Regions from separate parts of the Streptomyces luteoverticillatus genome, predicted to be linked through region 1. Evidence: riboswitches for the same ligand, from Rfam matches in the RefSeq annotation. Region 1 holds a riboswitch; the other holds the start of a gene.

Region 1 (4,401 bases):
CCGCCCACGGCGACTCGCGCCTCGACGCGGTAGCGGCCGTCGAGCAGCTGGTCGACAAGGGGGTCCGGCAGGGTCGTATCCACGGCACACGAGTCTACGAGGCGCGGCGCGGCACCCTGTATGGCCTGCGGCTCGGGCGGCTGTTCTGAAGCCGAACAGTGACAGGGCGCGCCGCTGGTTTGTGGGCAGGCGTTCCGCAGGGCGGAACGGGTGGGCACAAACCGGCCCACCGGCAGCGACCACCCCCGCCGGGGCGCAGCCCCGGCGTCAGGCGAACGCCGGTCTCTCCGGGTCGAGGGCCGCAAGGCCGTCCATCGAGGACGACGCCTCCGCGAAGTGGCGGCGGGGAATGCGCCCGGCGCGATGGGCCAACCGCCCCGCTTCCACCGCGTGCCGCATCGCCTCCGCCATGAGCACCGGCTCCTGCGCCCGCGTCACCGCCGACGCCAGCATCACCGCCGCGCACCCCAGCTCCATGGCCAGCGCCGCGTCCGACGCGGTGCCCGCGCCCGCGTCGAGGATCACCGGGACGGTGGCGCGCTCGGTGATCAGCTGGAAGTTGTGGGGGTTGCGGATGCCCAGGCCCGAGCCGATGGGCGCGCCCAGCGGCATGATCGCCGCGCAGCCGACGTCCTCCAGCTTCCGGGCCAGGACAGGGTCGTCGTTGGTGTACGGCAGCACCGTGAAGCCGTCGTCGACGAGGATCTCCGCCGCGTCCAGGAGCTCGATCGGGTCGGGCAGCAGGGTGCGCTCGTCGGCGATCACCTCCAGCTTGACCCAGTCCGTGCCGAGCGCCTCCCGGGCCAGCCGGGCGGTGAGGACCGCCTCGCCCGCCGTGAAGCAGCCCGCCGTGTTCGGCAGCACCCGGATGCCGTGCTTCTCCAGGACGGAGAGCACGGACCCCCGTACCGTCGCGTCCAGCCGCCGCATGGCGACCGTCGTCAGCTCCGTGCCGGAGGCGATGAGGGCGCGTTCCAGGACGTCCAGGCTGGGGGCACCACCGGTGCCCATGATCAGCCGGGAGGTGAACGGGGTGTCCGCGATGGTGAGCAGATCGTCCGCCATCTGTACTGATCAGCCTCCCTGCACCGCGGTGAGCACCTCGACGCGGTCGCCCTCGTCGAGGGCGGTCGCCGGCCACTGGCCCCGGGGGACCACGGCCTCGTTGACGGCGGCGGCGACCCCGCCGCGCGCCGTGGTGAGCGTCGCCACGAGCCCGTCGAGCGTCGTCCCCGCCGGGACGGCGCGCCGCTCGCCGTTGACGCTGATGATGTGCGTGGTCATGCGGGCTGCTCCTGGAGTACGGGGGTGGTGAAGCGTCGTGGGGAGAACGGGTGGGCCTCCTCGGGCAGCCGGCCGGTGGTCAGCACCTCGGCCATCACGTCCCCGGTGACGGGGGTGAGGAGCACGCCGTTGCGGTGGTGGCCGGTGGCCGCGTACAGGCCCGGCAGGGCGGTGGGGCCCAGCAGCGGGGCGTTGTCGGGAGAGCCGGGGCGCAGCCCGGCGAGGGTCTCCACGAGCGGCAGCTCGGTGATGCCGGGCACCAGCTCGTGGGCGTCGCGCAGCAGCTCGTAGACGCCCCCGGCCGTCACGGTCGTGTCCCAGCCCAGCTCCTCGGTCGTCGCCCCGACGACCAGTTCGCCGTTCTCGCGCGGGACGAGGTAGACGTGCCCGCCGCGCACCACGGCCCGCACGGTGCGGGAGAGGAACGGTCCACCCGCCGCCGTGTACGCCTCGGGCACGCGCAGCCGCAGGACCTGGCCCTTGACCGGGCGGACCGGCGGTACGACGTCCTCGGGCAGGCCCGCCAGCCGGCCGCTGAGGCTCCCGGCGGCCAGGACGGTCCGGTCGGCGGCGAGCCGGGTGCCGTCGGCGAGGAGCGCTCCCGTGGCCCGGTCGCCGGTCAGCAGCAGCCGTACCGCCTCCGAGCGGTGGAAGGCGACGCCCTCGCGCTCGCAGGCCACGAGCAGCGCCCGGGCGAGCCGCCGGGGGTCGGTCTGGTGGTCGCCGAGGGCGTGGAGCCCGCCGCGCACGCCCGGCGCGAGCATCGGCTCCAGCCGGCGGCACTCGCGCCCGGTCAGCCACTGGGATTCCAGGCCGCAGCGCTGCTGGAGGGCGTGGAGCTCCCGCAGATGGGCCCGGTCGTCGGCGTCCAGGGCGACCGCGAGCGTCCCGCAGGCGCGGTAGCCGGTGTCCTGGCCGCTGGCCTCCTCCAGCTCGGCCGTGAAGGCGGGGTAGCGCCGGGCGGAGGCCAGGTTGAGGGCGAGCAGGGTCTCCTCGCCGTAGTGGAGCTCGGTGACGGCGGCCAGCATCCCGGCGGCCACCCGGGCCGCGCCCCCGCCGGGCGCGGGGTCGGCCACGGCCACGCGCAGCCCCCGCTGAGCCGCGCGCCAGGCCGTGACCAGGCCGATCAGCCCGCCGCCGACCACCAGGACGTCGGGTGTCCGAGGGCCGGGGCCGAGATGGTGCGGGCGCGCGGGGCGCGCCCTGGTTCGATGTGCCGGTGTTCGATCCCCAGGGGTTCGATGCGCGTGCATGGGCGTCCAGCCCCTCCCTTCGCCGGCATGACCCGGATCAGGTTCGTACGGTCGGAGGCCGTCCAGCCTCCCTCTCAGCCCGGTCCGCCCGGGCTCCCGCGAGTGCTTGCAGCTTGCCACCCTAGTACGGCCCGAGGACCGCCCGGAAGGGCGGCCGGGCCCGGCCGGCGGGTCATATGGCCCCGCCGCGTCGTGACGTTGTGTCAGAGGTCTCCTCACGCGGTGCTCCGGCCTACCGGGGCGTCGGGCCTACAGTTGATCGTGTGAGCGAGGAGACGAACACCAGCAGTGACCGGCGCGTCGTGATCGTCGGCGCGGGCATGGCCGGGGTGCAGACCGCCATCGCCCTGCGCGAACAGGGCTGGCAGGGGGAGATCACCCTCCTGGGCGCCGAGCCCCACCAGCCCTACGACCGGCCGCCCCTGTCCAAGTCCGTGCTGCTCGGCAAGGCCGAGGGCTCCGCCTTCGCCGTGGACTTCGGCTCGCTCGGCATCGACCTGCGGCTCGGCCTCACGGCCACCGGCCTGCGCGCCGCCGAGCACGTCCTGGACACCGACGAGGGACCCCTCGGCTACGACGTCCTGGTCGTCGCCACCGGCGCCGAGCCCATCGGCCTGCCCGGCGCCGGGGACCTGCCCGGCGTCCACGTCCTGCGCACCGTCGACGACGCCGAGCGGCTGCGCCCCGTCCTCACCCGCCAGCAGGACATCGTCGCCGTCGGGGCGGGCTGGATCGGCGCCGAGTTCGCCACCGCCGCCCGCGAGGCGGGCTGCCGGGTGACGGTCGTCGAGGCCGCCGACCGGCCGCTCGCGGGCGCCATGCCCGCCGAGGTCGCCGCCCACATGGTCGACTGGTACGCCCACAGCGGCGCCCGGCTGCTGACCGGCGCCCGGGTCACGGCCGTCGAGCCCGGCGCGGTCGTCCTCGACGACGGCACCCGGCTGCCCGCCGACGCGGTCGTCGTCGGCATCGGGGCGCGCCCCGCCACGGGCTGGCTCGCGGGCTCGGGCGTCGAGCTGGCGGCGGACCGCTCCGTCGTCACCGACGACCGCCTGCGCACCTCCCTGCCGGACGTCTACGCGGTCGGCGACTGCGCCTCCTTCCCCTCGGCCCGCTACGGCGAGCGGCTGCTCGTCCACCACTGGGACAACGCCCTCCAGGGCCCCCGGACCGTCGCCGAGAACATCGTCCACGGCCCCGAGGAGGGCTCGGTCTACGACCCGGTGCCGTACTTCTGGTCCGAGCAGTTCGGCCGGTTCGTGCAGTACGCGGGGCACCACGCGGCCGCCGACGAGCTGGTCTGGCGCGGCGATCCGGCCAGTGCGGCCTGGACGGTGTGCTGGCTGCGCTCGGGCGTGCTGGTGGCCCTGCTGGCCGTGGGGCGGCCGCGCGATCTGGCCCAGGGGCGCAAGCTCATCGAGAAGGGCGCGGTCCTCGACCGGACCAGGGCGGCGGACGCGTCCGTTCCGCTGAAGGCCGCCGTGGTCTGAGGGGGCTGAGGCTGGTTCGGGGGGTGGTTCGAGGGGCCGGTGGGGTGGCCGGGGCCCGGCTCGGGTCAACCCGGCTACCGGCTGTCAGTCCCGGATGGCAGGCTAGTCCCGTGACCGAGATTGACGTGAAGATCGATGCGCTTGTACCCGCCTGGCTCAACCTCCCCGACATCGCGGAGATGCTGGGCATCGAGGTGACGCGTGTCCGGCAGCTGGTCAAGGAGGGCCAGCTGATCGCCGTACGCCGTGGCGAGAACCGTGTGCTCATGGTGCCCGCCGCCTTCATCGGCGAGGACAAGGTCGTCAAGGGCCTCGCCGGCACCCTGACGCTGCTCCGGGACGACGGCTTCAGCGACGAGGAAATGCTCGAGTGG
Region 2 (4,401 bases), 3.3 Mb from region 1:
GTCCAGCGGCGGCTCGTCCAGGGCGATCAGGAAGCCGAAGCCGACGGTCACGGCGGAGGTGCCCAGTGGCAGCATCAGCAGCGCGTCGAAGCCGCGGACGAGCCGGCCCTCGCGCCGGGTGAGGGCCGCCGCCGCGAGGCCGCCGACGACGACCGCGATGGCGGTGGCGGCGAGCGCGTACGTGAGCGAGTTGCCGATGGTGTCGAGCGCGGCGACGGTGAATGTGCCGCCGCCCGCGCCCGCCGAGGCGAGGGCGCGGTAGGAGGCGAGGCCGTAGCCGTCGGGCCCCTCGAAGGAGCGCAGGACGAGGACCGCGAGCGGCAGCATCACCAGCAGCGCGACGACGGCGAGCACGGACGCCAGCAGCGCCCACTGGCCGGCGCCGCGCGGGCGGCGGGCGGTGCGGGAGGCGTCCACGAGCCGCAGCGTCGCCTCGCGGCGCCGTACGGTCCGGGCGTGCACGGCCAGCAGCGCGGCCACGACGACGAACTGGAGGAGGGTGAGAACGGCGGCGGTGGGCAGGTCGAGGAGCTGTGCCGTCCGCTGGTAGATCTCCACCTCCAGCGTGGCGTAGCGGGGTCCGCCGAGGATCTGGACGACGCCGAAGGAGGTGAAGGTGAAGAGGAAGACCATGAGGGCGGCGGCGGCCACGGCGGGGCCGAGCGCGGGCAGGGTCACCCGGCGCCAGGCGGCGAGACGGCCGGCGCCGAGGACGCGGGCCGCCTCCTCCTGGCGGGGGTCGAGCTGGGCCCACAGCCCGCCGACGGTGCGGACGACCACGGCGTAGTTGAAGAAGACGTGGGCGAGGAGGATCGCCCAGACCGTGGTGTCCAGGCGGACGCCCCACAGCTCGTCCAGCAGCCCGCCCCGGCCCACGAGCGCCAGGAACGCCGAGCCGGCGACGACGGTCGGCAGCACGAAGGGGACCGTGACGACGGCTCTGAGCAGCCGTTTGCCGGGGAAGTCGAGGCGTGCGAAGACGTAGGCGCCGGGGAGGGCGAGCAGGAGGGTCAGAGCGGTGGAGGCGGACGCCTGCCAGAGCGTGAACCACAGGACGTCGCGGATGCCCGGGTCGGTGAGCACCTCGCCCACGCGGGCGAGCTGCCACCGGCCGCCGTCCGTGAGGCCGCGGGTGACGATCGAGGCGACGGGGTAGGCGAAGAAGACGCCGAAGAAGGCGAGCGGCACGGCCATCAGGCCGAGCCGCGTCGCCGCCCGGCGGGCGCCCGGCGCCCTCTTGGCGGCCTGCCGTCCGGCAGGCGCACCAATAGCTTCGGCTTCGGTTACTTCAGGACGAGCGAGGACCATTCCTTGACCCACTGGTCGCGGTTCTTGGCGATCTTCTCCGGGGCGAGCGTCTGCGGGTCGGTGACCTGCGCGCCGTACCGGGTGAAGACCTCGGGCAGCTTGGCGTCCTGGCTGACCGGCTTGACGTACATCTGGAGGGGCATGTCCTCCTGGAACGTCCTGCTCAGCATGAAGTCGACGAGGGCCTTGCCGCCCTCGGTGTTCTTCGCGCCCTTGAGCAGGCCGGCGAACTCGGTCTGCCGGAAGCAGGTGCCGGTCGCGACGCCGGTCGGGCCCTCCTTCGGCAGCGGCTTGGCGCCGACGACCTCGGCGGGCGGGCTGGAGGCGTAGGAGACGACGAGGGGCTTGTCGCCCTTGGCCTTCTTTCCGCCGGCGGAGCCGGAGAAGCGCTCGTTGTAGGCCTGCTCCCAGCCGTCGACGACCTCGACGCCGTTGGCCTTGAGCTTGGTCCAGTAGTCCTTCCAGCCGTTGTCGCCGTACTTGGCGGCGGTGGCGAGCTGGAAGGCGAGGCCGGGCGAGGAGGTGGCGGCGTTCTCGGTGACGAGGAGGTTCTTGTACTCCGGCTTGATCAGGTCGTCGAACGTCTTCGGCGGGTCGAGCTTGTGGTCGGCGAAGTACGCGCGGTCGTAGTTGACGCAGATCTCGCCGGTGTCGACGGGCGTGACGCGGTGCCGGGCGGCGTCGGCCTGGAACTCCTTGGCGACCCGGTCCAGGCCCTTGGCCTCGTAGGGGGTGAAGATGCCGTTGTCGAGGGCCCGGGAGAGCAGGGTGTTGTCCACGCCGAAGAAGACGTCGCCCTGCGGGTGGCTCTTGGAGAGGATCGCCTGGTTGACGGCCTGGCCGGCGTCGCCGCCCTTGACGACCTTGACCTTGTAGCCGGTCTGCTTCGTGAACTCCTGGAGCACGGAGTCCGAGGCGACGAACGAGTCGTGCGAGACGAGGGTGACGGTCTTGCCGCCCGACGCCTCACCGCCCTTGTCGCCGGAGCCGCCGCAGGCGGCGAGCGCCGGAAGGCCGAGGGCGGCGACGGCCGTCGCCACGACGGCACGCCGAAGGCTGGTGTTCATGGTGGTGCTGACTCCCTACGCCGGTACTAACCGGATCAGGTCCGAGGGTCTGCGGGCCGTGCCGCACTCTCAGCGCCCTGGGCGCTCCCCTGTCGGATTGTTCATTTGTACGAAAGGCACCGTATCAGTGCCGGACGGCGGCGCCCGAAGGCGCCGCATCGCCGCTCAGCGCTCGGTGGCGGCCAGCTGGCCGCAGGCGCCGTCGATCTCCTGGCCGCGGGTGTCCCGTACGGTCACGGGCACGCCGTGGGCGGCGATGGCCTGGACGAAGGCACGCTCGTCCTCCGGGCGGGACGCCGTCCACTTGGAGCCGGGGGTGGGGTTGAGCGGGATCAGGTTGACGTGCACCCGCTTGCCCTTGAGGAGCCGGCCGAGCAGGTCGCCACGCCAGGCCTGGTCGTTGATGTCGCGGATCAGGGCGTACTCGATGGAGATCCGGCGGCCGGACTTCTCCGCGTACTCCCAGGCCGCGTCGAGGACCTCGCGGACCTTCCAGCGGGTGTTGACCGGCACCAGGGTGTCGCGCAGCTCGTCGTCGGGCGCGTGGAGCGAGACCGCGAGACGGCACTTGAAGCCCTCGTCGGCGAACCGGTGCATGGCCGGGACCAGGCCGACCGTGGAGACGGTGATGCCGCGCTGGGACAGGCCAAGGCCGTCCGGCTCGGGGTCGGTCAGCCGGCGGATGGCGCCGACGACACGCTTGTAGTTGGCCAGCGGCTCGCCCATGCCCATGAAGACGATGTTGGACAGCCGCGCCGGGCCGCCGGGCACCTCGCCGTCGCGCAGGGCGCGCATGCCGTCGACGATCTGGTGGACGATCTCGGCGGTGGACAGATTGCGGTCCAGCCCGGCCTGGCCGGTGGCGCAGAACGGGCAGTTCATGCCGCAGCCCGCCTGGGAGCTGATGCACATGGTGACCCGGTCCGGGTAGCGCATCAGGACGGACTCGACGAGCTTGCCGTCGTGCAGCCGCCAGAGGGTCTTGCGGGTGGTGTCGTCGTCGCACGAGATGTGCCGCACCACGCTCATCAGGTCCGGCAGCAGCTCACCGGCGAGCTTCTCGCGGGCCGCCGCCGGGATGTCCGTCCACTGCGCCGGGTCGTGGGCGTAGCGGGCGAAGTAGTGCTGGGACAGCTGCTTGGCGCGGAACGGCTTCTCGCCGATCGCGGCGACGGCCTCGCGGCGCTCGGCGGGGCTGAGGTCGGCGAGGTGCCGCGGGGGCAGCTTGGCTCCGCGGGGGGCGACGAAAGTGAGTTCTCCGGGTGCAGGCATGGTCCCACCAGTGTCGCAGACATACGGAGGGGGCCCGCCGCCCTGTGGACGACGGACCCCTCACGTATCGAACACCTTCCGAAAAGCCCAGGTCAGGGCCGTTCGGCATCAGGAGCCGACGAAGGCCACCATCAGTAGCCAGACCACCGGCGCCGTCGGCAGGAGCGAGTCCAGCCGGTCCATGATCCCTCCGTGGCCGGGGAGCAGGGCGCCCATGTCCTTGATCCCCAGGTCCCGCTTGATCATGGATTCGCCGAGGTCGCCGAGCGTGGCGCTGACCGCCACGGCGAGGCCCAGCAGCAGGCCCTGCCACCACACGCCGTCGTCGATCAGCAGCTGCATGCACAGCGCGCCCGCCACCATCGCGAACAGCACCGCGCCGATCAGGCCCTCGCGGGTCTTGCCGGGGCTGATGCGCGGCGCGAGCTTGTGCCGGCCGAACCGCCAGCCCACCGCGTACGCCCCGGTGTCGCTGACGACCGTCAGGATCAGGAACGTCAGCACCCGCCAGGCGCCGTCGCCGGCGGCCAGCATCAGCGCCACGAACGTGGCGAGGAAGGGCACGTAGAACGCCGCGAAGATACCGGCCGTGACGTCCTTGAGGTAGTCGTCCGGCGGCTCCGTCATCCGCCAGACGAGCACGGCGAGCGCGGTGAAGGCCATGGCCACCCACGCGCCCTCGGCGCCGTTGACGTAACCGGCGACGGTCATCGCGGCACCGCCGATGGCCAGCGGCACCAAGGGGGCCTTGATG

Evidence for each region. A riboswitch is a leader RNA that binds a small molecule or an ion and turns the genes downstream of it on or off. The one in region 1 is predicted to bind thiamine pyrophosphate.
Region 2: it holds a riboswitch for thiamine pyrophosphate, as region 1 does, so the genes downstream of both, EKH77_RS23620 (thiamine ABC transporter substrate-binding protein) here and thiO (glycine oxidase ThiO) in region 1, are expected to answer to the same signal.

The regions. Positions count from the first base shown of each region.
Region 1 is NZ_CP034587.1:1,951,927-1,956,327, reverse strand. It holds gene pknB (Stk1 family PASTA domain-containing Ser/Thr kinase) at 1-83, opposite strand, end outside; gene EKH77_RS08225 (thiazole synthase) at 268-1,065, opposite strand; gene thiS (sulfur carrier protein ThiS) at 1,075-1,284, opposite strand; gene thiO (glycine oxidase ThiO) at 1,281-2,429, opposite strand; TPP riboswitch at 2,535-2,647, opposite strand; gene EKH77_RS08210 (NAD(P)/FAD-dependent oxidoreductase) at 2,801-4,027, shown strand; gene EKH77_RS08205 (Rv2175c family DNA-binding protein) at 4,138-4,401, shown strand, end outside.
Region 2 is NZ_CP034587.1:5,260,776-5,265,176, reverse strand. It holds gene EKH77_RS23625 (ABC transporter permease) at 1-1,194, opposite strand, end outside; gene EKH77_RS23620 (thiamine ABC transporter substrate-binding protein) at 1,284-2,375, opposite strand; TPP riboswitch at 2,371-2,476, opposite strand; gene rlmN (23S rRNA (adenine(2503)-C(2))-methyltransferase RlmN) at 2,541-3,647, opposite strand; gene EKH77_RS23610 (phosphatidate cytidylyltransferase) at 3,756-4,401, opposite strand, start outside.